3 regions of the Shewanella sedimentimangrovi genome follow, and region 1 is predicted to be linked to each of the others. Evidence: predicted binding sites of a transcription regulator. Region 1 holds the regulator's gene; each other region holds the start of a gene.
What was found. Region 1 encodes sigma-54, which starts transcription at its own class of promoters, with help from an activator protein. Its sites were predicted from a motif close to GTTGGCACGNNNNTNGNNT; they were not measured.
Positions count from the first base shown of each region.

Region 2: a site for sigma-54 is predicted at 1,418-1,436, ahead of glnA (glutamate--ammonia ligase). Genes of this name have one in related genera too.
Region 3: a site for sigma-54 is predicted at 2,434-2,452, ahead of JYB85_RS03605 (DUF4097 family beta strand repeat-containing protein). Genes of this name have one in related genera too.

Region 1 covers NZ_CP071502.1:3,527,896-3,531,707, forward strand. Annotated here, with positions in the region: gene lptA (lipopolysaccharide transport periplasmic protein LptA) at 1-215, shown strand, start outside; gene lptB (LPS export ABC transporter ATP-binding protein) at 212-943, shown strand; gene JYB85_RS15750 (RNA polymerase factor sigma-54) at 1,057-2,538, shown strand; gene hpf (ribosome hibernation promoting factor) at 2,568-2,855, shown strand; gene ptsN (PTS IIA-like nitrogen regulatory protein PtsN) at 2,859-3,302, shown strand; gene rapZ (RNase adapter RapZ) at 3,299-3,812, shown strand, end outside.
Region 2 covers NZ_CP071502.1:3,975,217-3,979,028, forward strand. Annotated here, with positions in the region: gene typA (translational GTPase TypA) at 1-1,049, opposite strand, end outside; gene glnA (glutamate--ammonia ligase) at 1,535-2,944, shown strand; gene tnpA (IS200/IS605 family transposase) at 3,045-3,491, opposite strand; gene JYB85_RS17765 (aminotransferase class V-fold PLP-dependent enzyme) at 3,745-3,812, opposite strand, start outside.
Region 3 covers NZ_CP071502.1:870,991-874,802, forward strand. Annotated here, with positions in the region: gene gabD (NADP-dependent succinate-semialdehyde dehydrogenase) at 1-165, shown strand, start outside; gene gabT (4-aminobutyrate--2-oxoglutarate transaminase) at 185-1,465, shown strand; gene JYB85_RS03605 (DUF4097 family beta strand repeat-containing protein) at 1,633-2,379, opposite strand; gene rpiA (ribose-5-phosphate isomerase RpiA) at 2,719-3,375, opposite strand; gene JYB85_RS03615 (DUF808 domain-containing protein) at 3,558-3,812, shown strand, end outside.

The DNA.
Region 1 (3,812 bases):
TGACGCTCACGGGCAATGCCAAAATCGAGCAGGAAGGTAGCCAGGTCAGCGCCGACAAAATCGTCTATGACATTGAAAAGCAGCAGCTGAAGGCCGACAGTAGCCAGAAGGGTGACGAGCGGGTAATTACCATCATCAAGCCCGAGAATTACCAGGAACAGCTGGAGCCCAAGCCCGAAGAACAGGATCAGAATAAGGAGCCGGTTCGCCAATGACGGAACTGACCCTTAAGGCCAGCAACCTGGCCAAAAGCTACAAGAACCGCACCGTGGTCAAGGACGTCAGTCTGAGCGTGCGCACCGGCCAGGTGGTCGGCCTGCTGGGTCCCAATGGCGCCGGCAAAACCACCACTTTCTACATGGTGGTGGGGTTGGTGAAAAGTGACAAGGGCAGCATCCATATCAACGAAGACGATCTGACCCTGGACCCCATGCACCTGCGGGCCCGCAAGGGCATAGGCTACCTGCCCCAGGAAGCCAGTATTTTCCGTAAGCTGTCCGTGTATGACAACATCATGGCGGTACTGCAAACCCGCAAGGAGCTGGACCAGGATCAGCGCGAAGAGGAACTGGAGCAGCTGTTGGAAGAGTTCCACATCACCCATATCCGCGACAACATGGGCATGTCCCTGTCCGGTGGTGAACGGCGCCGGGTCGAAATCGCCCGGGCCCTGGCCGCCAATCCGCGCTTTATTCTGCTCGATGAACCTTTCGCCGGCGTCGATCCTATTTCGGTCATCGACATCAAGAAAATAATTGAGCAGCTCAAGAGCCGCGGCCTCGGCGTATTAATCACAGATCACAACGTCAGAGAAACCCTTGATGTCTGTGAAAAAGCCTACATAGTCAGCCATGGCAACCTCATCGCCGAAGGCACCCCTGCCGAGATTCTGGACAATCAGCAGGTGCGGGCGGTGTACTTGGGTGAGCAATTCAGGCTATAGTTAAATTTAGCCTGATCTCTATCTCATTAAGGAAGAGTGCAACTGGCCAGCAGTTCACAAAACTGATAGAAAACAGCTTTCTGATAACAATAACAGTCAAGGATCCGCAGTAGATGAAAGCGTCACTCCAGCTCAAGCTGGGCCAACAACTGACCATGACGCCGCAATTGCAACAGGCCATCAGGCTGTTGCAACTTTCTTCACTTGAACTGCAACAGGAAATTCAACAAGCGCTGGATTCCAACCCATTGTTGGAGCTGGACGATGACCAATTCGACAGCCAGGAGCGCAGCGATTCAGACCACAGGGAGCAGGACGACTTCTCCGAGCCCGTCACCGCCAGCAGTAACGATGACAGCTCCACCCTGGAAACCTCCGACGCCCTGACCCAGCAGTCCATGCCCGATGAATTGCCCATGGATACCACCTGGGACGAAGTGTTCACCGCCGCCCCTGCTTCCGGCAGCGGCTCCATGATGCGCGATGATGATATGCCCTTCCAGGGAGAGACCAGCGACGGTCTTTATGAACACCTGGAATGGCAAAAGAACCTCACCCCTTTCTCAGACACCGACATGGCCATAGCCACCGCCATCATAGACGCCATAGATGAACGCGGTTACCTGACCCAGACCACGGAAGACATACTCGAAGCCATGGGCGACGATGAAGTGGAGCTGGACGAAGTGGAAGCCGTACTTAAGCGCATCCAACACTTCGACCCCATAGGGGTGGCGGCAAGGGACCTCAGTGAATGCCTGCTGATCCAGCTGGCCCACTTTGCCGCCGACACACCACACCTGGAAAACGCCAAACTACTGATCCGCGACCATCTGGATCTGATTGCCGCCCGGGACTTCCGCACCCTAATGCGTAAAACCCGTCTGAAGGAAGATGAGCTGCGTGAAGCCATAGTGCTGATCCAGAGCCTCAATCCCCGTCCGGGCGAACAGGTCACGTCCGGCAAGGACGAGTACGTTATCCCCGACGTCTCTGTGAGTAAGAAAAATGGCCGCTGGGTGGTGGAGCTCAATCCCGATTGCATGCCCAAGCTCAACGTCAATCAGCATTACGCCGCCATGGCCCGCACCAGTCGCAGTCAGGCCGACAGCCAGTTTATCCGCGGCCATCTGCAGGAAGCCAAGTGGTTTATCAAGAGCCTGGAAAGCCGCAACGACACCCTGCTCAAGGTGGCCAATTGCATAGTGCAGTTCCAGCAGGGCTTTTTCGAATACGGTGAAGAAGCCATGAAGCCCATGGTGCTGAACGACATAGCCGAAGCGGTGGAAATGCATGAATCCACCATTTCCAGGGTGACCACCCAAAAGTACATGCATACCCCTCGGGGCATTTTCGAATTGAAATATTTCTTCTCCAGCCATGTCAGTACGGAAGACGGAGGAGAATGCTCGTCTACGGCCATCCGCGCCTTTATCAAGAAGTTGGTGGCTGCAGAAAATCAGAAGAAACCATTGAGCGACAGCAAAATGGCGGAACTTCTGGCGGAACAGGGAATCAACGTTGCTAGACGTACCATTGCAAAGTACCGTGAAGCAATGCTGATCCCGCCGTCAAACCAGCGTAAAAGCTTATAACTCACTGTAAATACTGGAGGAAAGTGTCTATGCAAATCAATCTGACTGGGCACCATATCGAAATTACAGATTCACTGCGTAACTATGTAGAGAGCAAATTTACCAAGCTTGAACGCCACTTCGAACAGATCAATAATGTGCACGTTGTTCTCAATGTTCAAAAAATGCAGCAGATTGCAGAAGCCAAGCTGCACCTCAATGGTGGTGAAGTGTTTGCCACGTCTGAGCATGAAGACATGTACGCCGCCATCGACGCTCTGATTGATAAATTGGATCGTCAGGTCATCAAACACAAAGAGAAACTGACTAAGCACTAAAAGATGGAACTGAGTACCATCCTGAGGCCGGAGTGCACCACCTGTGCCACTCCGGGCAGTAAGAAAAAGGTACTGGAACTGATCAGCGATATCGCCAGCGCCCAGTACCCCACCCTCTCTTCTCAAGAGATCTTCGAAAGCCTATTGGCCCGAGAAAAAATGGGAAGCACAGGCATAGGCAATGGTATTGCCATCCCCCATGGCCGCCTGAACAGCATAGAGACCCCGATCGCCGTGCTGGTCAAATGTGAAGAGGCCATCAGCTTTGACGCCATAGATAAACAACCGGTTGACATACTGTTTGCGCTGCTGGTGCCATCGGACCAATGTCAGCAGCACCTGAGCACACTCGCCGCCATGGCAGAAAAGCTCAACGACAAGCAGATCATCAAGCAACTGCGCAAAAGCCAGGATGACGGTGAACTCTATCAGGTGATCACCGGATGAAACTGGTCATAGTCTCGGGGCGTTCCGGTTCGGGCAAATCCGTTGCCCTGAGGGTCTTGGAAGACCTCGGCTATTACTGTGTCGACAACCTGCCACTGCCGCTGATAGGCCCCTTGTTGGCCCAGCTGAAAAGCAGCAATGAACTGGTGGCCATCAGTGTCGATGTCCGCAACCTGCCGGAACAGCACAAGGTGTTGGAACAACAGTTGGCCGCCCTGCCCGAAGGTACCGAGCTGATCAGCCTGTTCCTCAATGCCAGCGACAAGGTGCTGCTCAAGCGCTACAGCGAAACCCGCAGACTGCACCCCCTGTCCAAAAGCAAGATGTCCCTGGCGGACGCCATCAAGCTCGAGGGCAAGCTGCTTGAACCCCTGTCACAATTGATGGACCACTACATAGACACTTCCAAACTCAATGTCTATGAACTCAGTGATATGGTGCGTGAAATCCTCCTCGGCCGCAGCGAGAAGGAGCTGGTGATCATTTTCGAATCCTTTGGCTTCAAGCATG
Region 2 (3,812 bases), 450 kb from region 1:
GTCTCTTCCACGCGCAGGGCCACGTTGTGCACCAGCTCCTGTTGCAGACGCTCGAGGATGTTACGTGAAGTCACGTACTTACCTTCTTTACCGGCAAACGGAGAAGTGTTTACCTGGAAGGTCATGGTCAGGGTAGGCTCGTCAACGGACAGCGGAGGCAGTGCCTCAACATTACCGGCGGCGCAGATAGTATCGGAAATTTTCAGCTCGCCAAGGCCAGTGATGGCCACAATGTCACCGGCGTTGGCCACGTCGACTTCATGACGCTCCAGGCCCATGTAGCCCAGTACCTGACCGATTTTGCCGTTACGGGTTTTGCCATCGGCACCGACCACAGTCACCTGTTGGTTGGTCTTGACGCTGCCGCGCTTGATGCGACCCACGCCGATAACGCCCACGTAGCTGTTGTAGTCCAGCTGGGAGATCTGCATCTGGAACGCGCCTTCGGCGTCGGCATCGGGAGAAGACACCTTCTCAACTATGGTCTGGAACAGCGGCGTCATGTCGGCGCTGGTGTCATCGGGATCCAGGGTCGCGAAGCCGTTCAAGGCAGAGGCATAAACGATAGGGAAGTCCAGCTGCTCATCGGTGGCACCCAGGTTGTCAAACAGGTCAAACACCTGGTCGATAACCCAATCAGGGCGGGCACCGGGACGGTCAATCTTGTTGATAACCACGATTGGCTTGAGCCCTTGGGCAAAGGCCTTCTTGGTTACGAAACGGGTCTGTGGCATGGGGCCGTCAACGGCATCCACCAGCAGCAACACAGAATCCACCATGGACAGTACACGCTCAACCTCACCGCCGAAGTCGGCGTGGCCAGGAGTGTCCACGATGTTGATACGGTAATCGTTCCACTTGATGGCAGTGTTCTTGGCCAGGATAGTGATACCACGTTCCTTTTCCAGATCGTTGGAGTCCATCACCCGCTCAGTGGCTTCGCCCCGTGTTGCCAGGGTTCCTGACTGTGCCAGCAGCTTGTCAACCAGGGTGGTCTTACCGTGGTCAACGTGCGCAATAATGGCGATGTTACGTAAATTCTCTAACACTATTAGCCTCTTACCATCAAAATACTGTGGGGTTCGACGACAGCATAGCAGCGTTTTATGACGGCAAGACGTGCCTGCGGTCGCTGCTTTGTATCACCGGCGCCAGCCGTTTATCGACCCCCCAATGAGGTCAGTCTAACGGATGGTTGCTTTAAAAAGCGTGACATTCTACTCTAGCAGCGCCCCATCGCACAGGATTATTTTTTGGCCGCTTATGGAAGCTATAGTCCGACAAGACTGCACCAAGATGCTGCATCCGCGTGGTGATTGCACCACCATAATGCATTGCGCGCACCAAAACAGTGCAACCCGGAGCGATTCTGCGTTACTCATTCAAACCATCCCCTTATACATCATAACCTTAGCAACCTGGCACGAGTCTCGCTTTAGATGGGCAACTTCAAAGCGCGATACCTACCGGGATTTGTTGCTTTGCCAGATAAGATGATTAAGGGAACACCCTCTACCCTACCGGAGACTTGAGAATGTCAGTTGAAACAGTGTTAAAGCAGCTTGAAGAACTGGAAGTGAAATTTGTGGATCTGCGCTTTACCGACACCAAGGGTAAAGAGCAACACGTGTCTATCCCTGCTCATCAAATCGATGCCGATTTCTTCGAAGACGGCAAAATGTTCGACGGTTCTTCCATTGCCGGCTGGAAAGGCATCAACGAGTCCGACATGGTGCTGATGCCAGATGCGACCACCTTCGTGCTGGATCCTTTCACCGAAGAAACCACTGCCATCATCCGCTGTGACATCCTCGAGCCAGGTACCATGACCGGCTACGATCGTGACCCACGCTCCATCGCCAAGAAAGCCGAAGAATACCTGCGTTCTACCGGCATCGCCGATACCGTACTGGTAGGCCCAGAACCAGAATTCTTCCTGTTCGACGACGTGCGTTTCGGCACCGACATGAGCGGTACCTTCGTAAAGATCGATTCCAAGGAAGCCGCCTGGAACTCAGGCACCAGCTACGAAGAAGGCAACACTGGTCACCGTCCATTCGTGAAAGGCGGTTACTTCCCGGTTGCTCCGGTAGACTCTTCACAGGACCTGCGCTCTGCCATGTGTCTGGTGCTGGAAGAAATGGGTCAAGTGGTTGAAGCCCATCACCACGAAGTGGCCACTGCCGGTCAAAACGAGATCGCTACCCGCTTCAATACCCTGACCAAGAAAGCCGACGAAATTCAAATCCTGAAGTACGTGGTGCACAACATGGCCCACGCCTACGGTAAGACTGCGACCTTTATGCCCAAGCCAATCGTTGGTGACAACGGCTCTGGTATGCACGTGCACCAGTCTCTGGCCAAAGATGGCGTAAACCTGTTTGCCGGTGACAAGTACGGCGGTCTGTCTGAAACTGCCCTGTACTACATTGGCGGTATCATCAAGCACGCCCGTGCCCTGAACGCCTTCACCAACCCAAGCACCAACTCTTACAAGCGTCTGGTTCCACACTTCGAAGCACCTGTGATGCTGGCCTACTCTGCCCGTAACCGCTCTGCTTCTATCCGTATCCCTGTGGTACCAAGCCCGAAAGCCCGTCGTATCGAGACCCGCTTCCCAGACCCAACTGCCAACCCATACCTGGGCTTTGCTGCCCTGCTGATGGCCGGTCTGGACGGTATCCAGAACAAGATCCACCCTGGCGATGCCATGGATAAGGACCTGTACGATCTGCCAGCCGAAGAAGCGGCCGAGATCCCAACTGTAGCCGAGTCTCTGGACGTGGCTCTGGCAGCTCTGGATGCAGACCGTGAGTTCCTGACCAAGGGCGGTGTGTTCAGCGATGACTTCATCAATTCCTACATCAAGCTGAAAACAGCCGAAGCCGAGCGCGTGAACCGCACCACTCACCCACTCGAGTTCGAGATGTACTACAGCCTGTAATACCCTGCAGAACCGCCGGGCAACCGGCGGATAAAAAAAGTAAAAATCCACCTGCATAGCAGGTGGCTTTGACACAGCCCCCTAAAAGGGGGCTTAAAAACTAACCTTCCAACCCTAACGCTATTTGCCGTTTCTCTTCTTCTTTGGCTGTCTTTTCCTGGTGCCGTACATATCTACGGATTATGTCTTCGTTTGCTCCTACTGAGTCCACAAAATAACCCCGTTGCCAGAAGTGATTCCCCCAGAGCTTGTGCTTTCTTAAATAAGGAAATTTGGCAAACATCCTGATCGCGGTTCTCCCTTTAACAAAACCCATTAAATCCGACACGCTTAGACTGGGTGGGGTTCTGACTACTAGATGGACATGATCTTCCTGAACATTTAGTTCCACGACTCTGCATTTCTTCATGTTGCAGTAAACATAGATACTTCGATAAAGCTCTCTGCCGAGATTACCTTTCAGGATTTTGTACCTGTACTTGGGTGTCCAAATGAGGTGATACTGACAACGATAGAATACGTGAGACGCGGATTCATATCTGCTCATGCTACTTACTCCTTGATTTGCTGGTAACAAACCGAGGGAGTATTTAGCATGGGCATTCTCCGGGCAAAGCCCCACCAGAACGATCACCACCTCCATAGGAGGTGGTTTTAGGGTGACAAAGAAAAGCGCCCCGGGCTCAACCCCGGGGCGCTACTTTTTTATGGCTGGCTGTAACTGCAAAGCTGGCCATTAGCGGTAGCCACATTAAAAAGCCCCGGCTCTGGCCGGGGCTTTTATTTTGAGCTGGGTTCACCTAAGCCAGGACCCCTTGAACACAGGCGATAAAGGCGCGGATATCGGCCTCATCATTATAGAGATGCG
Region 3 (3,812 bases), 1.6 Mb from region 1:
GTGGCCGAGGCGCTGGAGTACGGCATGGTGGGCGTCAATACCGGCCTTATCAGTACAGAGGTGGCGCCCTTTGGCGGCATCAAGTCTTCGGGTCTGGGCCGTGAGGGCTCAAGGCACGGCATAGAGGAATACCTGGAACTCAAATACATCTGCCTGTCGGTGTAGCAGGCGCAAGGAGCGGCCCATGACCAAGAACAATGCTTCCCTGATGGCAAGACGCCAGGCGGCCGTGGCCGCCGGTGTTGGCCAAATTCACCCCGTGTTTGCCGAGCGGGCCGAAAATGCCCGGGTGTGGGATGTGGAAGGCAAGGAGTATCTGGATTTTGCCGGCGGCATTGCCGTGCTCAACACCGGGCATCTGCATCCCAAGGTCAAGGCCGCGGTGGCGGCCCAGCTGGAGGATTTCTCCCACACCTGTTTTATGGTGCTGGGATACGAGAGTTATGTGGCCCTGTGTGAAAAGCTCAACAACCTGGTGCCGGGGAACTTTGCCAAGAAGACGGCCCTGTTCAACAGCGGTTCCGAGGCGGTTGAGAACGCCATCAAGGTGGCCCGCGCCGCCACGGGCCGGGCCGGGGTCATCGCCTTTACCTCGGGGTACCATGGCCGCACCATGGCGGCACTTGCCCTGACCGGCAAGGTGGCGCCCTACAGCAAGGGCATGGGGCTGATGCAGGCCAATGTATTCCGGGCACGTTTTCCCAGCGCCCTGCACGGGATCAGCGAGGATGACGCCATGGACTCCATAGCGCAGATCTTCCGTAACGATGCCGAGCCCGCCGATATCGCCGCCATCATACTTGAGCCGGTGCAGGGGGAGGGCGGTTTCTATGTCGCCAGCCCCGGCTTTATGCAGCGCCTGCGGCAGCTGTGCGATCGCGAAGGCATAATGCTGATAGCCGATGAGGTGCAGACCGGCGCCGGTCGTACCGGCACCTTTTTCGCCATGGAGCAAATGGGCGTGGCCGCCGACATCACCTGTTTTGCCAAGTCCATCGCCGGTGGCTTCCCACTGTCGGGGATCACCGGCAAGGCGGAGATCATGGACGCCATAGGCCCGGGAGGACTGGGTGGCACCTACGGCGGTAATCCGCTGGCTTGCGCTGCGGCCCTGGCGGTGATCGAGGTGTTTGAGCAGGAAAAACTGCTGGCCCGCTCCCAGGCCATAGGCCAGCAGCTGACCCGCGGGCTGCGGCAGTTACAACACCAATACGCGCAAATCGCCGAGGTGCGCGGTCTCGGGGCCATGGTGGCCATGGAGCTGATGGAAGATGGTGCCCCGGCGCCCCAGCACTGCGCGCCCATATTGGCGGCGGCGCGGGAGCGGGGACTGATCCTGCTGTCCTGCGGCACCTTTGGCAATGTGCTGCGTATTCTGGTGCCCCTGACCGCCTCCGATGAGGACATCTCCGAGGGGATGGCCATCCTGGGTGAGTCGCTCAAGGCCGTGCTTGGCGGCGGCTAAATAGCTGATAGTTGACTGGAAGCTGGTGGATAAAAAGGGAAGAGATAATTAATCGGGGCCGCAAAATTGCGGCCCCGTTTTTTTCTGCTTCGGTGGCGAAGCAGTGGAAAGGGTGGGCAAGACGGGCCGGCCCCAAATGGCCAACCCGCCCGGCGCCGGGAAGTTGGTTAGCGCAGGTTCACCGGACCATTGATGCTGTCGTATTTGATGCCGCCTGAGCCGGCACTCAGTACCGTCAGGCCCTGGGTGTTGTGCACTTCGATATTGCCCGAGCCATCGGACAAGGTCACCAGGCCGCCTATGTCCGTCAGCACCATGGAGCCGGAACCGTCGGTAACTGTGACATCGGCGCCTGTCTTGTGCACCTTAATATCCCCAGAGCCGTCGGTGATATTGATCTTGCCCTTGCTGCCTTCCACCAGCAGATCGCCGGAGCCGTCGCTGATATCAATATTGCGACCACCGCGGATCTCCAGCTCGCCTGAGCCGTCGTTAACACTGATATCGGCATCCACGCTGCCGATGCGGATTGCGCCCGAGCCATCGTTAATATCCAGGGCCAGTTCCGCAGGCACCTTGACCAAGAGATCTATATAGGGGGAGTTGCCCTTATAGGCATGCTCCTCGAAGCGAGCCTCCAGCTTGGCATGTTTGCCATCGCGCTCCAGGGTGAGAATGGCCGGAATATCGGTACGGGTGTAAATGTCGGCCTCGACCTCGATCCGATCCAGTCCTGGGACGCCCATGATCACCAGCTCACCGGCCCCTGTGTTGGCCTTGAGGGCGTTGAGACTGGCACTGTCCAGGTTCAGTTGCTGGCGGCTGTGCTCCAAGGGGGCGCTGTTGACCTGGAATACGCAGCCAGCCAGAACCAGGGCGGCGGTGATAACGGATATTACGGACTTATTGGACATGATCTGAGCTCCTGAATGCGGACTAAAGGTTGAGTTCCTTATCGGCACTTAGAATAGCAATTAGGATGCCAACATTTTAAAGCAATTAAATCAATATGTTATGGTTTGGGTGTTGTCCGTTGCCACAGTGGACACTGTCCGCGGACACCAATGTCCGCGGTTTTTCACCACCTGTTGGCGAGAATGGCCAAGGGGCAAGGTGCTGGTGTGGGGCTAGAGGCGAGATGCGGAATTCGGGAGCCGGCGGGGCAGGCTGCGGATGAGGGCTTGGCAGCCAGTGGCTAAGAGAGTGGCAACAAAAAAGGAGCCCTTTGGCTCCTTTTAAGACACTGCTGACCCTTATTTGAAGGTCTTGACGCCGTCCGGTGTGCCGACCAGCAGCACATCGGCGCCGCGCTTGGCAAACAGGCCGTTGGTGACCACGCCGACAATGGCGTTGATCTTGTCTTCCAATACCTTGGGCTCCATGATCTTCAGGTTGTAGACGTCGAGGATCACGTTGCCGTTATCTGTCACCACGCCCTCACGGTAGACGGGATCGCCACCCAGCTTCACCAGCTCGCGGGCCACGTAGGAACGGGCCATGGGGATCACTTCTACCGGCAGCGGGAAGTTGCCCAGAATGTCCACCTGCTTGGTGTTGTCCACTATGCAGATAAACTTGTCGGCCACGGCGGCGACAATTTTTTCCCGGGTCAGGGCAGCGCCGCCGCCCTTGATCATGTCCATGTGCGGGTTGATTTCATCGGCACCGTCCACATACACGGACAGCTTGTCCACCGAGTTCAGATCGTAAACCGGAATGCCCAGAGCCTTGAGTTTGGCGGTGGAAGCTTCGGAGGAGGACACTGCACCTTCGATATCGGCCTTGATGGTGGCCAGGGCATCGATGAAGTGGTTGACGGTAGAACCAGTGCCAACACCGACAATACTATCTCTTTCAACATATTGCAGTGCGGCCCAACCGGCGGCCTTTTTCATTTCGTCTTGGGTCATGATGACTTCCTGTTAATGCGGATAAAGCGAAAAGTTGCCCACATTATACAAGCAAAGGCGCAGAAAGGTGGTCGGCGACCGACAAAATTCCGCTTTTGTGATTCGCTTCGGGGCTGCGTTTTGGTGACGGCTTGGGTAGGATAGCCGCAAACAGCAACAGGATGAAAATTAAAGGAGTCATTATGGCGGGAGCCAGTCTGCTGACCTTGTTGGATGATATAGCCACTATTCTCGACGACGTGTCTGTGATGAGTAAGGTGGCAGCCAAGAAAACCGCCGGGGTGCTGGGGGACGATCTGGCCCTCAACGCCCAGCAGGTGACCGGGGTCAATGCCGACCGCGAGCTGCCGGTGGTCTGGGCCGTGGCCAAGGGGTCCATGCTCAACAAGGCGATATTGGTGCCGGCGGCGCTGCTGATAAGCGCCTTTATCCCCTGG